Regions from separate parts of the Shewanella sp. N2AIL genome, predicted to be linked through region 2. Evidence: predicted binding sites of a transcription regulator. Region 2 holds the regulator's gene; each other region holds the start of a gene.

Region 1 (7,901 bases), on a different contig from region 2:
CAAGAATTTTGCTGGTCGCCGTTTGCTTTTGCAGCACACTGGTAATGCTTTGATTAAAAATCTGCGCGGATGATAATCGCATAGTTAAATCTCCTAACGCACTGAGGATAATAAGGTGTCAAAAATCTGCTGTGCAGTCGTCATGATCCGCGCAGAGGCTTGATAGGCTTGCTGAAAACGCATTAAATTTGCTGCTTCTTCATCTAAGTTCACGCCCGACTCACTCTCTACTCGCGCATAAGCTTGTTGATACACGGCCTCTGCCGAACCAACACGCACTTCAGCCGCTTTCGTTTTACTGCCTACCTCGAGCTTAGTGTTCTCGAACACATCAGCTAGGGTCGACTTTCCCCCATTCATCACCTTACTTTCGCTCAATTTAGCCATAGCGACAGCATTGGAGTTATCACCCTCAGCGAAGGATAAATCGAAAGTAAATCTGTCATTACCCGCTGCAGCTGTACTATCTACTTCGAAGGTAAAACCAAAGGCGCTGATACTCGGTGGGGTATAAGTTGTAGCAGCCCCAAGTGATGTTCCTGCGGCATCGAATGCTTCATAGGTGGGAGGTACAGCAGTAGTGTCGAGCTTTATCGTCAATTCACTGCCCGTTACAGGGAAATTTGCGGCATTGCGATTACCAATTTGAGTCAACTTAACTTGGGTATTGCCCGAGTTAGCGGCATCTGCAGTAATCTTTGGGGATGCGGCGGCAATGCCTTTAGGGTCTTTCATAACAACTTCAATGCCATTTGAGGCGCCCGCTGTCGGGCGAATGGCAAAACGATCCCCCGACGCCATCGCGCCCGCTTTTATGTCAATTGAAAATCCAAAAGTCGAGCCTGATAAAGTCAGCGGTGTTATCACCCCCGTTTCCGTATCTCTCAACTCATAAGAAGCTGGCGCAGTACTGACACATGACAGCTCGTAGGCACCGCCAGTTAATAAACTGGTGTCATCGACGGTGACGCCTAACGTTGCATTGCCCGTATTTCCAGAAAAACCTGCTACACGACCCAAGGACATCATAGGATCGTTGATATCTTTGAAGATATTGGCGCCGACTTGACCATTGAGGTCAATGCCTTGCGCTTGCATTTTGTTAAAGTTATCAGCCACGCCCAAAGCTAATTGGTCAAGCTCATGACCCGCGGGAATTAACGTCTGGTCACGATAATCAAACATGGCTCCTAGCTGACCACCCAGTTTATTTGGGTCAACAGTAACGCTTTGCGAGCCAATACTTGAGTTAAGCTGTAACTCTTTGGGAAATGGGTTACCCGCTTGAGTCCCCATACTCATGGCAATCTCACCAGAAACCAACATTACAGAGCCACCGAGCATAATACTCTTAGCGCCATTTTCTTGCGGGATAACATTCACTTGGGCGTACTGGCTTAATTCTTGAACGAGTGCATCTTGCTTATCGAGTAACTGCGCATCTTGATTCGGTGACTTCATCAGCTCTAGGTTTAAGTTGGCAAGTTCTGTACTGATCTCATTAATACGCTTGGTCATGCCGGTTATCTGGTCATTGGTTTGATCGAGCTGACCATTCAAATAAGACTGCATCTGATTCAGGCTACTGGCGACTTGCTGCGCATTCGTTAAGGTCGAGCTGCGGATGCCCAGGTCTGTGGGTAAGTCCGCCACGCTATTCATACCTGAAAACAGGTCATTTAAGCTTTGTGGCACAACGTTGCCTATCTTAGAAAATAGCTGATCGAGTTCACTCAATTTACCGTAGCTGGCTTCGGCGGCACTGAGCGTTGTTTGGCCAATGCGCAACTCTCTTGCGGCATAGTCATTGTAGATACGCTTAACGTCATTAACGTAAGTTCCAGTGCCATAAAAGCTATTGCCTAAACGCTGTGATTCTAGAGTCGACTGGGTTGCCACTTGTCTGTGGTAACCCGCGGTATTGGCGTTAGCAATGTTATTACTGGTGACACCCAGTTGCGACTGGGAGGCAAGCACCCCAGTTCGTGCAATATTCAGCAGATCAACGGCCATTAGTTGACACTCCTATGAACAAACAGGGTTGTAAGGTTCATCATTTGTCTTCTCCTGGCAGAATTGATTTCAGCTCTTCACTGATGGACTGCATCACTTTAATGACCTTTTCAGCATATCTAGGATCTGTGGCATAACCCGCATCCTGCAAAGCTCGAATAAACTGAGTTGGCGAAGCCGCCACTTTCTTCGCATCTTGATAACGATCGCCTTCGGCAATGAAGGACACAAAATCGTTGAAGCTATGCTCAAAGTCACTGTAAACACGGAAGTCGGCTTTTTGCTGCACTGCCACACCGTGTTCGAATTCTAAGGTGCTGACGTTCGCCTTATCGCCCAGCCAACGGCGATCAGCTTTAATATTGAATAGGTTATGACTTGGCGCGCCGTTATTACCGCGAACAATTTTTTGTCCCCAGCCAGTTTCAAGTGCCGATTGCGCCAACAATACTTCTGGTTGAGTGCCTAATGCTTTTGCCGCTTTTTCGGCATGTGGGTATAAGGTCGCCAAAAACTCTTCGCGACTACCGAAGCGGACTATCTTCTGAGTTTCCCTAAAGGCCGCCGTCGGCAAAACTTGGCCGCTAATCACAGGGTCGACGACAGAAAGTGACTGTTCGCTCCAGCTTGGCTTAGGAGTATCAATTGCCAGTAAACGATTTGGCGTATCAATGTCCATTGATGAGTTTGCATCCATGGCTCTATCAGGCTCAAATGCTGGTCGAGCAATGGCAGCGGGTACGCCATGATTAATAACTGTGGATTCAACCGCTGGCGCGACTGCACTCTGCATTGGCACGTTAAGCGCTTTAGCATCATGGAGCATTTTCATACCGCCATCGTCGCGTAATACCGATGCTGGCGTAAAATGACTGGTTTCAGGGGAGAGTTGCTGCACCATCATATCGGCAAGGCCCAATACCCCTTTGTCAGATAAATCGACCGATAACTGCTGATCGCGCATCTGCTCGTAAAACTTAGTGTATTGGCTATTGAGAGGACTATCAGACTGAAAAACCGCATTGGCATCGCGCATACTTTTCATCAGCATTTGCACGAAAATACCTTCAAATTGTTGGGCGACCTTTTTCAAGGCGCCCTTCTCATCCTTCTGAGCCTGGGCGCGGAGTGAATCTAAGCCGCCCAGGTCAAGAAAATGTGATGAACTTGAAAGCTTTTCCATGATTTTCCCGACAGAAATTAGATGATGATAAGTTCACCATGCAAAGCTCCTGCCACTTTTAACGCTTCCAGTATTGCTAACACATCTGAGGGGGCTGCACCGACCAAGTTAACCGCTCTAACCAGCTCATCCAGCGTAGTGCCAGGATTAAACATAAACATACGGCGGTCACTTTCTGTCGCTGTAATCGTACTATTGCTCGTGACAGTTGTTTGACCATTGGCCAAGGCGTTTGGCTGTGAAACCTGGGTTGCCTCAGCAATCGTGACGGTCATGCCGCCATGGGTAATCGCCGCTGGGAGTAAGCGCACGTTTTGCCCAACCACTATGGTTCCAGTACGTGAGTTAACGATCACTTTGGCAGATTCTTCTGCGGGGATAACATCGAGGTTTTCAAGCGTTGCTAAAAAAGACACCCGTTGTGATACATCACGCGGAGCACTGACCTGCACAGATGTTGCGTCTAAAGGACGCGCCATATCAGGGCCTAATAGCTCATTAATCGCATCGGCCATCCGTTGTGCGGTAGAAAAATCAGAACGACGTAAGTTAAACGTCAAATAATCGCCGGTTGAAAATGGGGTCGCCACACTGCGCTCGACAATCGCGCCATTGGGTATACGGCCAACAGTTGGAGTATTTTGGATCACCTTTGAACCATCTAAACCATCGGCACTAAAACCACTCACCACTAAGCTGCCTTGGGCTATCGCATACACATTACCGTCAACGCCTTTCAAAAAGGTTTGCAATAAGGTGCCGCCGCGTAAACTTTTGGCTTCGCCTAAGCTAGATACGGTGACGTCAAGATCTTGACCCGGTTTTATAAAGGCTGGCATATCGGCGTGTACGGCAACCACAGCGACGTTTTTAATCTTTGGTTTGACGTTGTCAGGAAGATTAATGCCGAAATTCTTCAGCATAGTCATAAAGGTTTGTTCGGTATAACTGGTTTTTTCACCCGTTCCCGGCAAACCAACCACTAAGCCATAACCGATCAACTGGTTACTGCGTACGCCCTGCACATTGGCAATATCTTTAATTCGTTCAGCCTGACTAGGTAGAGAAAACACTAGCACTGCAACGGCTAACACCAGTTTATATTTCATGATACGACTCCTTAGAAGGGCCACCAGTCGCTCATAAAGAACTGGCTTAACCAGCCCACTTTTTGAGCATCTGCGAAAGTGCCAGTGCCACTGTATTGAATACGGGCATTGGCCATTCGCGTTGAATCGATAGTGTTATCAGGTTTAATGTCCTGCGAGCGAACCAGACCTGTGACGCGAATAAACTCATCACCGTTGTTAATTGAGATCCATTTTTCACCACGGATCACTAAGCTGCCGTTGTTCAGCACTTGCATCACGTTTGCCGAGATGCTGCCATCTAAACTATTGCTCTGATCCGCATCCGATTCACGCTTAGTGTTCATGCTATCTTTATAACGTAAATCAATTGGCACTCCGCCAATGGACACATTACTACCACCAGCAAAAATGGGATCTAAGCTCATGTCAGAGCCTTTTTTGATCTGATTGCCTGCACTCTTCTTAGCTTGAGTCGACTCTTTCAAAACGATAGTGATAATGTCGCCAACTTTGTGAGCACGTATATCCGAATACAAGCTAGATGCTTGACTGTCTTGGTAAATAGAACCAGTCGCGGCAATTTTTGTCGGCGGTGCCTCTGGGTATACCGGCGCATAAAAGGGATCATCCGCAAGGGGTTTCTTTTGCGTCGAGCTACAAGCTGCAAGCAATAACGCGACGGCCAACACAAGATATCTAGCCATGATGTTTGCCTCTATAAATTCTGAGTCACGTAAGACAGCATCTGATCTACCGCTGAAATCACTTTGGAGTTCATCTCGTAAATGCGCTGACTTTCGATAAGGTTCACAAGTTCTTCGGTCACGTTAACGTTAGAGGTTTCTAAGGCGCCTTGGCGAATCGCTCCCATGCCATCTAACGAAGCAGTACCTTGAATTGGCGTGCCACTCGCACCAGTTTCCGTGTATAGGTTTTGTCCCATAGGATCCAGACCCGATGGATTAATAAAATCCGTCATAGTCAACTGACCCACAACTTGGTTCTCTGCTGTACCTGGGGTTTTCACTGAAACTTCACCCTCAGCGGAAACGGTAATACTAGTCGCATTGTCAGGAATCGTGATCGCGGGTTGCAGCAAGTAGCCAGAACCTGGCGTCACAATCTGGCCCGTATCGTCTAAGGTAAACTGACCATTTCGAGTATAGGCCGCAGTACCATCGGGTAGCTGGATTTCAAAAAAACCTGGGCCCTCAATCATCAGATCCAATGAGTTATCCGTAGTCAGCATGTTGCCTTGGGTAAACATTTTCTGTGTGGCGACGACTTTGGTACCCGCACCTATGTTTAATCCATTAGGTAACTTAGTGTTAGAAGCGCTGACACCGCCCGCTTGGTTAACTGTTTGGTAAAGCAAATCTTCAAATACTGCGCGACTTTTCTTATAGCCCACAGTGCTGGCGTTCGCCACGTTGTTCGAGATCACCGCAATGTCAGTTTGCTGTGCGTCTAAGCCAGTTTTACTAATCCATAACGCCGGATGCATAATCTATCTCCTAACTAATACGCATTAATGAAGATGAAGCGCGATCATTTTCTTCCGCGGTTTTCATCATCTTGACTTGCAATTCAAACTGACGCTGAAGGTCAATCAAAGACACCATTTCATCGACAGGATTTACGTTACTGCCTTCCACTGCGCCACTTTCAACTGCGACGAAAGGATCAGCTGGTGCAGGTTCACCTGACATTTGTCGAAATAATCCATCTTCACCACGCATCATCTGCGCATTGCCGGGATTAACGAGTTTCAAGCGACCAACTTCTTCCACCACTTCAGCGGTAGCGCCCTGAGGTCGAACAGAAATAATGCCATCCTGAGAAATTGAAACTTTCTCGATAGGGAGCGGCAACACTATGGGACCGGCATCCCCCATAACAGGATTTCCCCTGTCATTGTGTAGTAAACCCGTAGAGTCGAAACTTAAACTGCCAGCGCGGGTATAGGCTTCACTGCCATCTTTTGCCTGCACGGCAAACCAGCCGTCGCCTTTAATGGCAACATCGAGATCTCGTCCGGTCGTTTTTATTGGACCTGAGCGAAAATTTGCTGACGGAGACTCTGTCATCGCAAACACCCTTGTAGGCAATCCTTCACCGAAGGCCTGCATCGAGCGAGCTTGCGCCATATCGGATTTGAAACCGTCGGTATTCGCGTTGGCTAAGTTGTTCGCACGGAGCGCCAGCTCATTCATATTTTGCTTGGCGCCACTCATGGCGACATAAAGGAATTTGTCCACAGACTGCTCCGTCAAATTTTCTACATGACAATAGCAAAGCAATCATCGTGCCAACAAAATTGACGTTTAATTTACTGATAGAATTGAAGAATAGGAAAATGAAGTGAATTGACAGCTAGATAAAGGCTAAGTGTTGCCACTGGCGGCAACACTTAGTCAAACAATGTAATGATTAGCGAATTTGTAATACGGTTTGTTGCAGCGTGTTGTTCACTTCAAGGGTACGAGAGTTCGCTTGGAAGTTACGCTGCGCCGAAATTAAATCGACCAGTTCAGTGGTCAAATCGATGTTCGATTGCTCTAACGCCGATGAACTGATGCTACCAAAAGTACCACTGTTTGCCTCCCCCGCTAATGCCTGACCTGAGGCTAAACTGGCTTTCCATGAAGTATTACCCACTTGCGTTAAACCTTGTTCGTTAGCAAAACGGGCCAAGGCAACGCGGGCTAAAGCAACTGTCGAACCGTTAGAATAACTGGCAGTAACAAGACCATCAGCACCAATTTCGACGTTAGATAAACGGCCTACCGTCGTACCATCTTGCTTCAATTCAGTTGCCGCAAAAGGATCTGCATATTGAGTTGGCGCATTAAACTTCACAGTTAATGTTTGAGTACCATCCGCTCCAGCGCCTAATACACCAGCTGGTTTATTACCAAGTGGCTCCGTGGTAATCACGGTAGGATTACTTTCGATATAGGCCCCAACTGAGTTGAACTTCAGCACAGATCCCGTCCAGCCACCAGCAGTTTGCGCTGAAACACCACCACCGCCCGCAACCGTTGGCACATCTGGACTACCATCTTTATCTATATCTACATCATATTTACCAGCAGGGCCATTTAAATCAACGGGGAGTTCACCTATCGCATAAAAAGCCACCCAGTTGTTCTCACCATTATATGCACCGTCTTTAGGCTTCACAAAATACGTCGTCATGATGTGTGACTCACCGAGAGAGTCATAAATAGTCATTGAAGTCGCATTGTTATAAGTTTTTGGATCTTTAGGATCAAATAAAGCAGGATCTAGGGCTTCAGCTTTAGCATTTAAGTTCATTTGTAAAGTGACATTCTCAGTCTTTACTGGACTACCCGCAAAATCAGGAATTTGTACAGGCTTAGCCGTGGTTAAGCTCACTGATGTTGAGTTACCGTCTTTATCAACAGGAAAAGTTTGTAAATAGTTGCCAGCCGAATCCACCATGTAATTGTTAGAATCTACTTTAAATGCCCCTGCACGGGTAAATGAATGGTCTAGGCTACCAATTTCAGAAGCTGTGACAAAGAAGCCACCGCCCTTAATCGCCATATCAAGGGAGTTACTCGTCAGCTGTAAGCTGCCTTGATGGAATT
Region 2 (7,901 bases):
GGGTTCAGCATCTGGGCCTTCGGCGATAAGTTTAATGGTTTTACCCATGCCAGTCTCAAGCATCAATAAGCCGAGCACGCTGGCTGCGGATGCCTGTTTATCGCCTTGTATTAAGGTGATGGTCGCATCAAACTCGGATGCCAGTACCACCAACTTAGTGGCGGCACGGGCATGTAATCCCAGTTTGTTACAGATGGTGATCTGACGTTCAAGCTTTGGCATTATTCAGCTCTCGATGGCGGGCATAAACTTTATGTTTACCGTTACTAAAGCGTTTAGCCAATTGCTCTGCGACGTAAACCGATCTGTGTTGTCCACCGGTGCAGCCAATCGCCACAGTTAAATAACTGCGATTGTTGCGTTCGAGATGCGGCAGCCAAGTTTCCAGTAAATTTTCGATTTGCCAGATGAACTTATTCACGAGTGGTTGACGATTTAAGAACTCAGCCACGGGTTCATCTAAGCCAGTCAATGGACGCAGCGCCAGTTCCCAGTGTGGGTTAGGCAGGAAGCGCACATCGAACATAAAGTCGGCTTCGGTTGGCATACCGTGCTTAAAGCCAAAGGACTCGAAGTTAATCACTAACTCTTTATCGACGCTGCCGAGCAGAATTTGTCTCACTTGATCGCTTAAATCATAGATATTCAGATTCGACGTATCTATGTAGTGATCGACCAGTTTTGACATAGGCTCGAGCAGCTTCCCTTCCAGCTTTATCGCTTCTTGCAAAGAGACTTGGCTCTTCGACAAAGGATGCAAACGGCGGGTTTCGCTGTAACGCTTGAGCAGAATTTTATCGCTGGAGTTAAGGAAGAAGCTGGTTAACTCAGTATCAGGAGGCAGGCTCGCGAGTTGCTTCACTAAGACTTTATCCTGCTCAGGCATATTACGCACGTCGACACTGATGGCGACGAGATCGTTACTGCCTTTGAGTTGCTCAAGCAAAGTGCCGATTAAGGGCAAGGGAAGGTTATCGACACAATAATAGCCGAGATCTTCGAGTACCCTTAGGGCGACAGATTTGCCTGAGCCTGAGCGGCCCGACACTATGACCAGTTTCATCCAGTGATTACCTGATAGAGTTCCGTTTCATCATGCGTCTTGCGTAATTGCTTTAATATTTGCTTGTCGCTCAGCTTTTCGGCCATGCAAGACAAGGTACTTAAGTGTTGCTGACATTGGTCAGCAGGCACCAGTAGTGCAAATAAAATATCAACAGGTTGCTTATCGATAGCATCGAATGCTATCGGCTCTTCACACTTAATGAGTATGGCAATGGGCTGATCTATATCGGCTAGTCGACCATGTGGAATGGCGATGCCGTTACCTATACCTGTGCTCCCCATCTTTTCGCGCGCCACTAGGCTTTCGAATATCTCTTGAGATGAGAGGGTCGGGTACTGGGCAGCGACTAAGTCGCTGATGAGTTCCAGTACCTTTTTCTTGCTGCCCGGAGTGGCGCAGGTAGTGCACTCCGGCCGCAGTATGGTACAAAGTTCCATTATTAGTGTTTTGTTAACTTCTCTTTGTGTTTAATAACCTGACGATCAAGCTTGTCAATCAGGGCGTCTATAGCGGCATACATGTCAGCATGCTCTGAAGTAGCAAAAACTTCACCACCGATAAGATTTATTCTCGCTTCGGCAATCTGTTGCATTTTCTCGACATTGAGCACAACGTGCACATTATTGATCTGTTCGAAATGGCGTTCAAGTTTTGAAAACTTTTCTTCTACATATGCGCGTAACGATTCGGTAATTTCGACATGGTGTCCACTCAGGTTTATTTGCATAGAAACGTCCTCCGATATCCACTGTAGGTTATAAACTTTTACGCTGATTAGAAGGCGGAATGAGCATAGCCTCTCGGTACTTCGCAATGGTTCTGCGGGCTACGTTGATCCCTTGTTCTGCCAGAAGTTGTGCCATCTTACTGTCGCTCAATGGTTTTTTCTGGTTTTCCGCTGCAACCAGTTTCTTAATGAAGGCTCTGATTGCTGTGGATGAGCACTCCCCACCATCGTCAGTACCGACGTGGCTAGAGAAGAAGTATTTTAGTTCAAAAAGTCCCTTAGGGGTATGCATGTATTTCTGTGTCGTCACCCGTGAGATGGTCGACTCATGCATTTCTACCGCTTCGGCAATATCGTTAAGCACCATAGGTTTCATGGCTTCTTCACCGTATTCGAAGAAACCTTGCTGATATTGCACTATGCAATTCGCAACTTTAAGTAAAGTGTCGTTACGGCTTTCTAGGCTTTTGATAAACCATTTAGCCTCTTGCAGATGGCCACGAATAAACTGGCTATCGGCTTGGTTTTTAGTACTGCGCGCCATCGATGCATAATGTTGATTTACATTGATTTTTGGCATGCAGTCTGGGTTAAGTTCAACCACCCAGCGGCCATTCTTCTTCGACACAGACACATCTGGGATGACGTATTCGTCATCGTTGGGCGTAATCAATAAACCTGGGCGGGGATTGAGGGTTTGGATAAGCGCGATGCCGTCCCTTAATTCATCCTCTTTTAATTTAGTCTTACGCATCAACAATCTAAAATCGCGGGCGGCGATCAGATCTAAATGATCTTTGATCAACATGCGGGCATTTTCTAGATGGGGAGTGTCAGCGGCGAAATGCGACAGTTGGATCAGCAGGCACTCGCTTAAATCGCGGGCGGCCACACCAATGGGATCAAAATGTTGAATGCGCTTGAGTACGGCTTCGACTTCGTCGAGTTCGACCTCAGGATTACCCATAGCTTCGAGGATTTCATCAGTGCTTTGGGTGAGATAGCCCTGATCGTCGATGGCATCAATAATGGCGGTAGCAATGGCTAAATCGGTTTCAGAAAACGGCGTGAGGTTTTTTTGCCATTCTAAGTGCTCATACAAGCCTTCACTGGTCTCACCTTGGAAGGGCATATCATCTTCACGACTGCCACCGGGGCCAGAATTAGGGGAGGCGGTGAACACTTCATCCCAGGTGGTGTCCATGGGGAGTTCGTCGGGCATGGATTCTTTGGTTAAGGACTCTGCCGTGTCTATGGTGGAGCTGTCTTTCTCTGGCGGCAGAGTGCTCGATTCACTGAAATCCGTATCGGAAAGCGTTTGGTTTACAGGGTCTTTAGTGGCGTCGAATTGATCCTCTTCCAGCTCGAGAAGGGGATTAGAATCTAAGGCTTGCTGGATCTCTTGCTGCAGTTCTAATGACGACAGTTGCAACAGACGAATGGCCTGTTGTAATTGTGGCGTCATGGTTAACTGTTGACCCAGTTTGAGCTGGAGTGACGCTTTCATGTTACCGCTGATCCCTACGTTATTATTGTTGGATGAGGTCGCTTGTTATCATCTTGAGTGGAGCCCAATGCTGGCACAAATTGCCTTCATTGGCTCCGCTTGATTAACTATAGCCTGAATTGTTCACCTAAGTACACAGCCCTAACTTGCTGATTGTCTAAGATCTCTGCAGGTGTTCCTTCGGCAATCAGGTTTCCGTGACTCACAATATAGGCATGTTCACACACATCTAATGTCTCGCGGACATTGTGGTCTGTGATCAACACGCCAAGGCCACGACTTTTGAGCTGTTCGATAATCTTTTTGATGTCGATAACTGAAATAGGATCGACACCCGCAAAGGGTTCATCGAGCAAAATGAACTTAGGATTTGCTGCTAACGCCCGTGCAATTTCGACACGGCGACGTTCGCCCCCCGACAATGACATGCCTTGGCTGTCACGGATGTGGGTGATGTGGAATTCTTCGAGCAGATGCTCGAGTTGTTCTTCCCTTTGCTCTTTCTTCAATTCTTTGCGCGTTTGCAGTACGGCCATGATGTTGTCATGGACGGTCAGCTTACGGAAGATACTGGCTTCCTGCGGCAAGTAACCTATGCCTTTGCGGGCGCGCAGGTGCATAGGATCTGCGGTTAAATCATCATCGTCGATAAAGATGTGGCCTTTATCGCTTTTAACCAGACCGACGACCATGTAAAAGGTGGTGGTTTTACCCGCACCGTTTGGGCCGAGTAGGCCAACGACCTGACCGGTTTTTACCGTCAGACTGACGTCTTTAACCACTTGGCGACTCTTATAACTCTTCGCCAGATTTTGTGCTCTTAGGGTGATTTGGGTCATTTAGAGTCCTGCTTTTTCACAGGTTTATCCGCTGGCGCGTCTGGTTTGGCATCATCTTGATAGCTTTCTGGCTGAATAATAGTGATCACGCGATCGTCACCACTACCTGTGCTTTCTGCAATCAATTTTTGCTGGATGATGTTATAGCGGATCACATTACCCGTCACTTGGCTACCTGCTTGATCTAACGAAGCTTGGCCTTTCAGTGTCAGGGTGCGGCTCGCCATATCGTAACGAATTTCTTTCGCGCTCGCCGAGGCTGGACGGCCATCGTCTAATACTTGGCTGTACGTCGCAGGGTTACCTGTGGCCACTAAAATTTTGCTATTTTCACCTTCGGCAGAAAATGCACGCAGTTGATCTGCATGGATTTTAATCGAACCTTGGGTGACTTCAACCGGACCAAAGAAGATGATCTGGTTGTTCTTGATATCTGCCGTTTGGCTCACAGCCTTGATTTTGACTTCCTGTTTCAGGTCGTCGACTTTAGCAAAGGCGCTCATGCTCATTATTAGCATTAGGCTGGCAAGTAATACGTTATTTTGCTTCATATGTTCCTACTACCTGACTGGTCAATTGCACTTCTTGCGCGTTGAGGTCGGCATAAAGGCCTTGGCCTTGAATATTAAAATCTTTCCCTGTGACGTAAATGGTGCGGTCAGAGGTCATTATCATCGTATTGAGATCGAGTTCCAGATAACTGGTGGACAAGGTCTGGATCGGTTCTTCTGGGCTAATGGCATCAATAATAACATTGTTTTCTAATACAACCTTGCCCGTTTCCTTGTTTAGCTTGCCCTGATCTGCTCTGAGTTGCCATTGTGCTTTACCTTGGTCTGGATAAACAAGATAAACAGGTTGAGTAAAGTAAGTTTGATTCGTTGAATCATAATGTTCCATGTGTTTCGCCGTCACACGGCTATTGACTAGCCCGTGTTCATTGAACTCAACACTGCGCAGATCTTCAACGATGAAATCTGGGGTATTTTGATCTTTTACTCTGTTATCGGTATCACCGCTGTGTTTGTTCTGCACTTGCCAATAAAGCACTAATGCCGTTCCAAAAAAAGCGATAATCGCGAGTGTCACACGACTCATATACTCATTCCATGGGCCGAAGTGAATTTATTTTGACTGAGTAGCAATAGATCTGTGAGTTCACGCAAGGCACCGTGGCCGCCATTGAGCGTAGTCACAAAGTGGGCGTGCTGACGAACATAGGGATGACCATCGGCTACGCTGACTGCTAAACCGACGACATTCATCACTGGCAGATCGACAATATCATCACCGATATAAGCCACTTCTTCTGGGGTAACGCCATAGAGTGCGAGCAATGCTTCATAGGGCTCGAACTTATTGTCTACGCCTTGGTAGATATGGGTTACGCCAAGCGCCGTCATACGGTTTTCAACGATTTTGGATTGACGTCCAGTGATCACCGCAAGATTAAAACCGCTGGTGAGTATCGAGCGCACGCCATAGCCGTCGCGGGTGTGGAAGGCTTTTAGCTCTTCGCCGCTATTGCTTAAGTAGATACGGCCGTCGGAAAACACTCCATCGACGTCACAAATCAACAGTTTAATCTTTTGCGCGCGTTGCCACACATCATCACTGATTGGGCCGTAAAATCCTTGCTGTGGCATTAAATGACTCCTGCTTTAACCATGTCTAGCATGTTAAGAGCGCCGATAGGATGGCGGTCTTTATCGATAACAATTAATCCGTTGATGTTTTTTGAGTCCATCACTTGCAGCGCTTGGGCGGCCAACACACCGTCTGTGATGGTCACGCAGTTACGGGTCATCACATCGGCGATGGGCGTTGTACGCAGATTCACTTCGGCATCGATAACGCGGCGTAAATCACCATCGGTGAAGATACCGACCAGTTTGCGCTGATCATCAATAATTGCCGTCATGCCTAAGCCTTTCTTGGAAATTTCGTACAGGGCTTCTGTGATGCAAATATCGTGGTTAACGAGCGGTAAGTCATCACCGCTGTGCATCACATCGCAGACTTTTAACAATAACTTGCGTCCTAAAGCACCGCCAGGATGGGACATTGCAAAATCATCACGGGTAAAGCCTTTGGCTTGTAGCAGCGCAATGGCAATGGCATCGCCCATCACTAAGGTCGCTGTGGTGCTTGATGTTGGGGCGAGTCCCAGTGGGCAAGCCTCTTCTGGCACTTCAATACATAAATGCACTTTAGCTAAGCGCGCCATGTTCGATTCGGGTTTACCTGTTACCGCAATAACGGGTACGCCCATACGTTGGATGACGGGCATTAAGGTGAGGATTTCGCTCGACTCACCGGAATTTGAAATCGCTAAAATCACATCGTTATCGGCTAATACACCGAGATCACCGTGGCTGGCTTCACCCGGATGCACAAAAAATGCGGGCGTTCCTGTGCTGGCGAGGGTGGCAGAAATCTTATTGCCGATATGGCCCGACTTGCCCATTCCCATGACAATCACTTTGCCTGTGCAGTTAAGGATCAACTCGCAAGCTTCTGCAAATTCAGCCGAATCAACATATTGATAAAGATTGTCTAGGGCTGACTTTTCAATGTCGATAACTTTACAGCCCCATTGGCGCAGTTGTGATTTGTCTACCATGTCTATCTCTCTTTTTGCATTGTCTTTGTCGCCCCATTGATGGGATTGGAATAGCACAATTTGGTACGCGATAAAGATGATATGTAATAGGCTTTCTGCCAAGTTTTAGTTTGTTTTCAGACGATTTAGCTTATGTCTTGTTGTGGTGAATTCCCTAAAACAACAAAACAATTGCGGCAGGCTAGAGCGATTGATCCGACTCGTCAAGTTCAGCTGCGGCAGCTATGCATGCACAATACCCTGTTTAGCGGTATAAGGTCTTGAGCAATATCATCGTCTTTGTCGTTTATTTCAATGGATTTATCCCGTATCGCGGCGGGTCTTACCGCACGGGATGCCTCTATTTCACACTCGTATATCGACGCATCGCACCTAAAAGTGGACGAAGAGCGAGCTAAGTGCGAACGAATTAGCCAATATCGCCAATTCTGCAACTAGGTTGAAAACATTAAATAACATTTTACTTGTGCAGAGTGAAAACTTAGGGCGCATTTTCGCTGTAAATGAGGCAAATTGAAAGTATCGCAGGGCGATAGTGTCGATTCGGTTGTAGGTTAAAGCGCAATTACGTACAATTTGCGGCTCTTCGATTGGTCAGTCTAGGAAGACTAGGATCACCTCTTTGCAAATGTCGGAATCAAGCATGACTCAAGAACAAACGCCGTTGGTTGAGATCCGTAATTTGGGGTTTAGCCGCGGTCAGCGTGTGATATATGAAGATATTAGCCTGTCCATTCCAAGGGGTAAGGTGACGGCGATCATGGGGCCGAGCGGCATAGGCAAAACGACCCTGTTAAAGTTGATCGGCGGCCAATTAACGCCTGACCACGGACAAGTGCTATTTGATGGCCACGATATCCATGGCGTGAGTCGCAATGAATTATTTAGTCTGCGTAAGCGGATGAGCATGTTGTTTCAGAGCGGCGCGCTGTTTACTGACATTAATGTGTTCGATAACGTGGCGTTTGCGCTGCGCGAACATTCAGGTCTGCCAGAAGACATTATTCGCACTATCGTGCTGATGAAGCTTGAAGCCGTAGGTTTACGTGGTGCCGCTCAGATGATGCCAAGTGAGTTATCCGGTGGTATGCAACGCCGCGCGGCATTGGCTAGAGCCATCGCGCTTGAGCCTGAAATGG
Region 3 (7,901 bases), on a different contig from region 2:
ACGCCCAATTCGGATTCTATAAAAACTATTTTTGTGTGAACTTAAGTTTCAGACACAGCTAATACGTCGGTTAACTTGATCCCCATACCGCCTCTCAAATTGAGAATGGCGCCAGTACTGGCCGTCCCTAAAGAAACGCTGCTCACATGGGCATAGGTTGAAACGGGTAATTCTTGGGATTGCCCATCCACTAAACCACTCGCCTTAATCGTATAGTTACCTGCGACCACTGGCTGGCCATTTTTATCTAAACCATCCCAGTTCACATCGACGTTACCACCATCACTTCCATCGACTTTAAAGGTGGCTACGACTTGACCCTTTTCATCCTCTACGCGCACTGAGAGCTCAGGTATTTTACTCGGTGTACTGATCACCCCTTTCATCGTTGGGCTTTCTGCTGAAATATTACCAGTATCGGTTGGGATCAAAACCTTACGACCAACAAGTCCCGATGCCTGCAGTGCTTGGCTCGACGTCATAACACTGTTTAAGTTAACAATTTCATCATTTAACTTACCGATACCGTCAACGGTCGAAAATGATGCCATCTGCGCAATCATTTGATCGTTGTCGACAGGCTTAAAAGGGTCCTGCATCGATAACTGTTGGCTTAATAACGAGAAAAAGTCATCTTGAGTTAACTGTTGGCTTTTAGCTTCCGGTACTATCGAATCTTTTGGCAAACGTATGCCATCAAGAAACGGATTGCCCGTTGAGCTGGTTGATGAATTGGTCGTAACAGCATTTGACTGACTCTTATTTTGAGCCGTCTGCGCCGAGGCTTGGTTAATTTGATTAATGAGGCTCACAGCTTACCTCCTAAGTAACACATGTTATTTACCCATCCCAAGTGTTTGTTGCAGCATAGACTTAGCTGCTTCAGCGACCTGAACATTCATTTGATATGAGCGCGAAGCAGAAATCATATCTGCCATTTCTTCCATGACATTAACATTCGGTTTATAAATAAAGCCGTCCGCATCCGCCATTGGATGATCGGGCGAGTATTCTTTTAGTAGTGGTTTATCACTTTCAACAATGCCTTTTACCGCAACACCTTGAGAGGCTTGTTGCTGACTTTGCGCTTTGGCCATTTCAGCTTCAAAAATAGGATGACGGGAACGATAGGTCTTATCTACGCTACTCGAGACGGAATCAGCGTTAGCTATGTTACTCGCAGTGGTGTTCAACCTGACCGATTGAGCCGACATTCCCGAGCCAGCAACATCAAATATGCTAAATAAACTCATGATTAATCCCCTCTCAGCGCTTTCTTCATGCCACTAAACTTACTGTCTAAAAAGCCTAATGACATTTGATATTCAAGGGCATTTTGCATGAATGCCGATTGTTCCTGTTGGATATCAACGGTATTGCCATCACCGGTATCGGGTTGATTTGGCACACGGAACTTAACAAATTGACCCGTCAACTCAGCAAGACCAAAATGCTTGTCTGACTCTTGCATTTCAAGACTATTACGCTGCTGTTGTTGGCCACGGGCGGCCTGCATTGCCGCAGAAAAATCAACATCACGGGCTTTATAATGTGGCGTATCGGCGTTAGCGATATTGCTCGAAATGACTTCAGCTCGCTGCGCTCTAATACCGAGAGTGTACTGATGCACACCCAGTGCATTATCAAAATTGATCGCCATAAAATTGCCTCCTCGTGTTACTCACGGAAATAAAGCAATTCATGTGCCAACATAGTGGAATAATGAGAATAACAATAGGGATGAGCAAGTGATGGGTAAAAAATTACCGACAAATGTCGGTAATTTTCTTTAAAGAAGCAAACTTAAGTCTTTTTCTGGTAATAAATCCCAGGATTACAACGGACCATGTCAAACTCATCCGTTAAACCAGCTATAGATTCAGAAGCACCAAGAAATAAGATCCCTTTGGGATTAAGAGCGGCAGCGAATTGCCGCAAAATTTTTGCCTTTGCCTCAGGCGCAAAATAAATCAGCACATTGCGGCAAAAAATAATGTCGAACTTACCAAGTAAGCTATAACTCTCAAGCAGATTATGTGCCCTAAAGTTCACTAAACGCTTAACATTATCCTTTAACTTCATATTGCCTGAAGGCAAAGCATCAAAAAACTGACGCTTACGCTCCTCGGATAAACCGCGCGCTAATGCCAAACTATCGTACTCAGCATTTTTGCAACGTTCCAACATGGAAGGCGATAAATCCGTGGCTTGAATTGACGCACTACCCGCAAGCGCACCAGGCTTCTTTTGTTGATACTCAAGAATCGTCATCGCCAGTGAATAGGGTTCTTGCCCAGACGAACACGCGGCCGACCAAATCTTAAGTGGACGACCTAAACGACTGTACTCAGGTAACAAAACGTTATGCAATAACTCAAATGGATAACGATCACGAAACCAGAGGGTTTCATTAGTCGTCATAGCATCGATCACTTCAGCCCGAAGCGCACGTTCCGTTGGCTTCATCGAATGCTTAACCACATCAGATAAGGATGGCAGGTTATATTTCCCCATCAGAGGAGCTAGACGACTGCGCACCAGATATTGCTTATTTTCACCCAGTACGATGCCGCTGTGTTGCTCTAAGAACAACCTAAATTGATTATATTCAGCTTCAGCGAGTGATTTATTTGGCACATTCACATCCTAAATCCTATAGCAAGCACCAAAATCAGTGCGAAACCATCATGTTATAAAGTCGAGATTATAGCGTAAAGCGTATCTAGGTACTAACTACTGCACTTACAAACTTAAGTGTTTATTCACGGCAGCAGCCAGTTCGTCGGGATTAAACTTAGCGATAAAGTCATTGGCCCCCACTTTTTGAACCATTGCCTGATTGAATACACCACTTAACGACGTGTGCAGTACCACTTTAATATGCTTGAGCTTAGGATCATCTCGGATCTCAGCGGTCAGGGTATAACCATCCATTTCAGGCATCTCAATGTCTGAGATAATGAGAGGGATTTCATCGGCAACATTGTCCATTTCTTTGGCGATTTCTTTAAGCTTATCTAATGCTTCTCGACCATCTTTTGCGGTATCAATTTGTAAGTTCAATGACTCGAGTGAACGAATAATTTGCTTACGCGCCACGGCAGAATCATCGATAACCATAATATGGTAATGCTGGGTTCTGTCGAGGGTCAGCTTTTCATTGGCTTCTTCACTGATAGCGGTTTTAACCGGTGAAATCTCATCTAAGATTTTTTCTACATCGAGAATTTCAACCAATTCACCTTCAATCTCAGTTACAGCCGTCAGATAAGAATAACGACCGGCACCTTGCGGCGGAGGCATAATCGCTTCCCAATTCATGTTGATAATCCGCTCAACAGAACTGACCAAGAAACCTTGAACGCTACGGTTATATTCAGAAATAATGATGAAACAGTTTTCAGTACTCGCTAAAGGTCTACCACCTGTTGCCGCACTCAGATCAATAACTGAAATAGTCGTACCGCGAATATGCGCGACACCTTTAACATAAGGATTAAGTTTAGGCAAAGTTGTCAGTGGCGGGCACTGCAGTACTTCTTTCACCTTAAACACGTTAATCCCAAACCGTTGACGACCGTTTAATTTAAAAAGCAGCAATTCTAAACGGTTTTGACCAACGAGCTGGGTTCGTTTGTTGACTGAATCAAGAATACTCGACATAACTCTGCCTTGTTGTTCTGTTTATGTACGGCCCTATGACTCGTTTGAGTATAGGCATATTAATTGCTTACGTCTTATCTATCGATAAACATAGTCGAAACTGAGTCAATCTTCTGACAGTGATGCAAATTATTATTACAGTGGTCAGCTTCGAACTTGATAAAAGTATAGGTGCATTCTGGCGTTACAAGCTAGTCTCTTCATTATGAAAGTAAATTTAGTCTGTTTTTTTAGTGTTTTCGCCCTCTTCATGCCCGCTTTTGCGAGTGCAGAGCCTATTGTTCCCACCGTATCGGCCATCTCAGAATTAGCTAAAGCGCTTATTTCAGAAAAGATATCCGTGCCCGCTAATGCCAAAGTCGATATTTCGCCGCAAATAGTTGACGCAAGAATGCTGCCGTCACAATGTTCGTCGCCGATTAAGGTTGAATTGGCTAGTGACAGGGAAATTAGCCGTAATAACACCCTAAAAGTCAGCTGCGATACGCAAGAGCTCGCTTACCCTTGGCAAATTTATATCTCGGTTAGAGTGGATATTTTATTCCCCGTTGTTGTCACAACTGAAACCTTAGCACCTGGCGAACTCATCTCCCCTAGCCAAGTTGAAATCCGTTACATTGAGCAAAATAGTTTACGAGGCGCTGAGTTTGATGACCCAAGTAAATTAGCAGGTGTACGAGTAAAACGACGCGTCTCGAAGGATTATCCTATATTGAGCAATAACTTATGCTTCGTGTGTAAAAACGACTCGGTATCTATTTATGTTCGTTCTAACTCATTCGAACTTAAAACTGCGGGCGAAGCCCTACAAGATGGCAATAAAGGCGATCGGATCAGAGTCAAAAATAGCAGTTCAAACAAAGAACTAGATGCTATAGTCACGGGCATTGGCGAAGTTGAAGTAAGAATGTAAAATAATCTAAAGCTTTTTTATAAGCTGCCGATACCCCAGTTAAGAAATCCCGTACACACGACGCTGGAGCCGAAAATGGCAATTGATATTAGCAAACTCAACACTGCAACGACCACACAAGTTCGTTCAGGTGCAACTAAAACTAGCAGCGATCAATCTGCTCAAGTTGCCACAAAATCGACAACACCACAAAGAAGCGACTCAGTGGTGATTACAGCGCAAGCGCAACAACTTCAAGGAGCTCAGACTAAAATGGCGAGCCTTCCTGAAGTTGATCAAAAGAAAGTGGCCGAAATTAAACAGGCTATCGCCGAAGGCCGCTATAAAATTGACCCTGAAAAGTTGGCTGCCAATATTGCAAGTTTTGAAGCCGAACTTAATGACTTGAATAAAGAGTAACTATGACTGAAATAGCTAAACTGGTAGATCTACAACACGCCCATTTGGCTGTTCTTAAGCAAATCATACTCAAGGAAAAAGGCGCTTTGGTTGACCAAAACGCCGATTTACTGATTTCTCTTGCTAACGAAAAATCACAATGTCTGAAAGAACTCAAGACTAATGACGATATTCTGGCAAACCACACTGATAAGTCTCAACTCACTCAGCAAACCGAACTCGTGCATAAAATGGCCGTTGTCAAAGACGCCTTAACTGAATGCAAAGAACTGAACGATCAAAATGCCAGTTTAATTGAGATGAATTTAGCCAGTCTCAATCGCTTCGCTCAAGCTTTACAAGCCAGCAGAAACGCCTCCAGCCTTACGTATAACGATAAAGGCAAGACCTCAACTATCTCAAGTTTAGGTAATGATTTAAAGGCCTAACAGGCGCATCAATTCCCACTCTGTATTTCCCGCTTCTAAGCTCTGCTCTGATTAAAGATTAGACTTTGATACTTGTGCAGAAAAAGAAAAGCCGCATAACTACTCGCATAGTACGCGGCTCAATAGAGTCATGTAGAAATGACTAGAAATACGTGACTTCTTTCACTCGCTGTGGACGACTCTGTTGCTGATACAGCGCCCATACCTGTGAAAAATCCAGTTCTAACTCAGTGACATAATGATCGCCAGCCGGATAACTCTTAACGACCCGCGCCCCACGGATCACGCCAGAAACCGACGCTTTAACATTATCGTCCGTCAACATCCAATCACTGACACTGCTGTTTGCCGTTATTTTCTGCCCATAAACTTGTTCTGCTAATTCACGATAGGCCACAATTTTTGATGCTTGCATGGCCATCAACACTCTTTGTGATTGCTCTTTAGCCGGTTGAGTCGCTAAGGGCGCATATCCTATGGCCGTTAACTTAGGAAAACTCGGCGGCGGCACATCTTCCCATTGCACATATCTATCTTTAGCAGCGCAGCCAGTTAGCATTAGCGCCGCAATAACTAAAAGGTAGCGTTTCATTTTCCATCTCCTAAAACACGCACTTCATTCATGCCTGGACTCGCCTGACGATATAAGATGCCATTTTGTGACACAATTTGCTCCGAAGGCTGCATGTAGTTTGCCAACTCTTTTTGAGTCACAAAAGTTTGAGAGGCCGATACCACACGATTGTTACTTATGTTCACAATCCGAGTATTGATCGACATACCATTGGTAACTGGGCTCATAGTCGATACAACAAGATGCTCAACGGGAAGATTTTTCGACAATTGTTGCCAATCTCGCGTCAAAATAAAATCCCCATTAGCCGTCACTCTCAAGCCATCAGCTAAATTTAAATCCACTACATTAAACTGAAAGCTATGGAGCGACGTCATTAATCCTTGCTGTAACTGCTGCGCCAACGCATTTGTGCCATTCATGTCACCCACTAATACTGGGGTTGCGACGACAATTGGTTGATCAGAACGCAGAGCATCATTTTGCTTAACGAGCTCTGTCACAATTCGCTGTGCTAAATGGTTGATCACTGCCGTTGGCGGCAACCCATTGCCATCCACTAAACTCGGCTTTGGCGGTGTAACCGATTTAGCCACACATCCACCTAACATCAGTAATGTTAAGGGAATTATCACACGCTTTAGCATTGGATTTACCTCATCTATGGGTGTACTGGCAATTAAATCACTCACACTCTATGCGTCTCATTTTTGTGAGTAACAAAAGCCAGCAATCTTCGGACCAAAATTGCTCCAGCCCGACAATATTATGCTCATACGCTGTATATCGACTGCGCCAATGGAAACTTTATCGAAAACTCTCGTTACTCAGGCATGAAATTTGCTTTGTCGGTATATTAGATTAAGTGTCAGGAAACTGGCTCGATTAGCAAGCTCGCCAATAGCTTAGCGATAAGGATTGTATTGATGCACATACCACGTTCAGCTTCGCTCATCATTTTGAGCCTTGCACTGCTGTCTTTGCCTACTCGGGCCGAATGGATAGAAGCCAGTGGTGAAGCGACTATCATCAATGGTAATACGGCTCAAGCAAGGGAAGAAGCGATTAATCAAGCCGTTAGCTATGCTACATTAAGCACGGGCATTCAAATATCCAGTGAACAACAAACCTCTAACGGAAACCTTACACAAAATAATTTTGCGATAAATCGCAACGCCCAAGCTATCAGCATCCAACTCGTTAGCGAACGAATCCAGGGAAACAAAATTTATGTGTCCTTACGACTCGATCTAAATGATGATCCTACGCAGCAGTGTCCAAATGGACAATTAAAGGCCGCGATTTTAATTCCTCAAGCACAAATCAAAGATCGTACTCAGCTCAGATATGGGCAGCTTTCCGGTTTTGAAGAAGTTATTTCCGAAAAACTAGGCAGTGTTATAGAAGATTACTCTTCCACAGGTTTTAGCCACACTCACGCTAAAGAGCTGCTCGATATTAAACAAGATCTAGTGGATATTCGCGGTTATCGACTCCCAAGCTGGCTCAGTGAAATTACCGACAGCCAATATATCCTCCAACCACAAATTATGGATATCTCAATGGAGCCAGTGCAGGCAACCTTCCTAGGATTTTGGGATGAAGCTCCACTCAGGCAATTCCAGTTCAAACTTAGCCTCTATCATGGGATCAGTGGCGAAGAAGTTTGGAGTAAAAGCTACAGCACATCGGCGCCATGGGAATTTGAAGAACAAGCCATTATTGCCCCGAATACGGACAGATTCTGGCGATCATCCTATGGCAAAAATATTACTAAATTAATGCAACAGGCTACCCACGATTTGGACAGCACACTCAATTGCAGACCCTTACTCGGCCAAGTCGTGAGCCGCCAAGCGGACAGGATCATTTTAAATCTCGGCCGTAAACATGGCATTCGTGTCGGGGATAAATTCCAAGTCGT

Evidence for each region. Region 2 encodes sigma-54, which starts transcription at its own class of promoters, with help from an activator protein. Its sites were predicted from a motif close to GTTGGCACGNNNNTNGNNT; they were not measured.
Region 1: a site for sigma-54 is predicted at 6,582-6,600, ahead of flgF (flagellar basal-body rod protein FlgF). Genes of this name have one in related genera too.
Region 3: a site for sigma-54 is predicted at 1,693-1,711, ahead of flgB (flagellar basal body rod protein FlgB). Genes of this name have one in related genera too.

What each region holds. Positions count from the first base shown of each region.
Region 1 is NZ_JALBYT010000003.1:132,296-140,196, forward strand. Features, by position in the region: gene flgL (flagellar hook-associated protein FlgL) at 1-82, opposite strand, end outside; gene flgK (flagellar hook-associated protein FlgK) at 94-2,013, opposite strand; gene flgJ (flagellar assembly peptidoglycan hydrolase FlgJ) at 2,054-3,196, opposite strand; gene MO387_RS03685 (flagellar basal body P-ring protein FlgI) at 3,214-4,305, opposite strand; gene flgH (flagellar basal body L-ring protein FlgH) at 4,317-4,991, opposite strand; gene flgG (flagellar basal-body rod protein FlgG) at 5,003-5,791, opposite strand; gene flgF (flagellar basal-body rod protein FlgF) at 5,802-6,545, opposite strand; gene flgE (flagellar hook protein FlgE) at 6,718-7,901, opposite strand, start outside.
Region 2 is NZ_JALBYT010000011.1:86,605-94,505, forward strand. Features, by position in the region: gene MO387_RS08760 (HPr family phosphocarrier protein) at 1-222, opposite strand, end outside; gene rapZ (RNase adapter RapZ) at 209-1,063, opposite strand; gene ptsN (PTS IIA-like nitrogen regulatory protein PtsN) at 1,060-1,503, opposite strand; gene hpf (ribosome hibernation promoting factor) at 1,506-1,793, opposite strand; gene MO387_RS08780 (RNA polymerase factor sigma-54) at 1,822-3,300, opposite strand; gene lptB (LPS export ABC transporter ATP-binding protein) at 3,408-4,139, opposite strand; gene lptA (lipopolysaccharide transport periplasmic protein LptA) at 4,136-4,690, opposite strand; gene lptC (LPS export ABC transporter periplasmic protein LptC) at 4,677-5,237, opposite strand; gene kdsC (3-deoxy-manno-octulosonate-8-phosphatase KdsC) at 5,234-5,785, opposite strand; gene MO387_RS08805 (KpsF/GutQ family sugar-phosphate isomerase) at 5,785-6,762, opposite strand; gene MO387_RS08810 (hypothetical protein) at 7,042-7,200, shown strand; gene mlaF (phospholipid ABC transporter ATP-binding protein MlaF) at 7,406-7,901, shown strand, end outside.
Region 3 is NZ_JALBYT010000003.1:140,438-148,338, forward strand. Features, by position in the region: gene flgD (flagellar hook assembly protein FlgD) at 42-812, opposite strand; gene flgC (flagellar basal body rod protein FlgC) at 837-1,253, opposite strand; gene flgB (flagellar basal body rod protein FlgB) at 1,256-1,660, opposite strand; gene MO387_RS03725 (protein-glutamate O-methyltransferase CheR) at 1,804-2,643, opposite strand; gene MO387_RS03730 (chemotaxis protein CheV) at 2,743-3,663, opposite strand; gene flgA (flagellar basal body P-ring formation chaperone FlgA) at 3,869-4,576, shown strand; gene flgM (flagellar biosynthesis anti-sigma factor FlgM) at 4,652-4,975, shown strand; gene MO387_RS03745 (flagellar protein FlgN) at 4,978-5,403, shown strand; gene MO387_RS03750 (LPP20 family lipoprotein) at 5,546-5,995, opposite strand; gene MO387_RS03755 (FlgO family outer membrane protein) at 5,992-6,624, opposite strand; gene MO387_RS03760 (flagellar assembly protein FlgT) at 6,904-7,901, shown strand, end outside.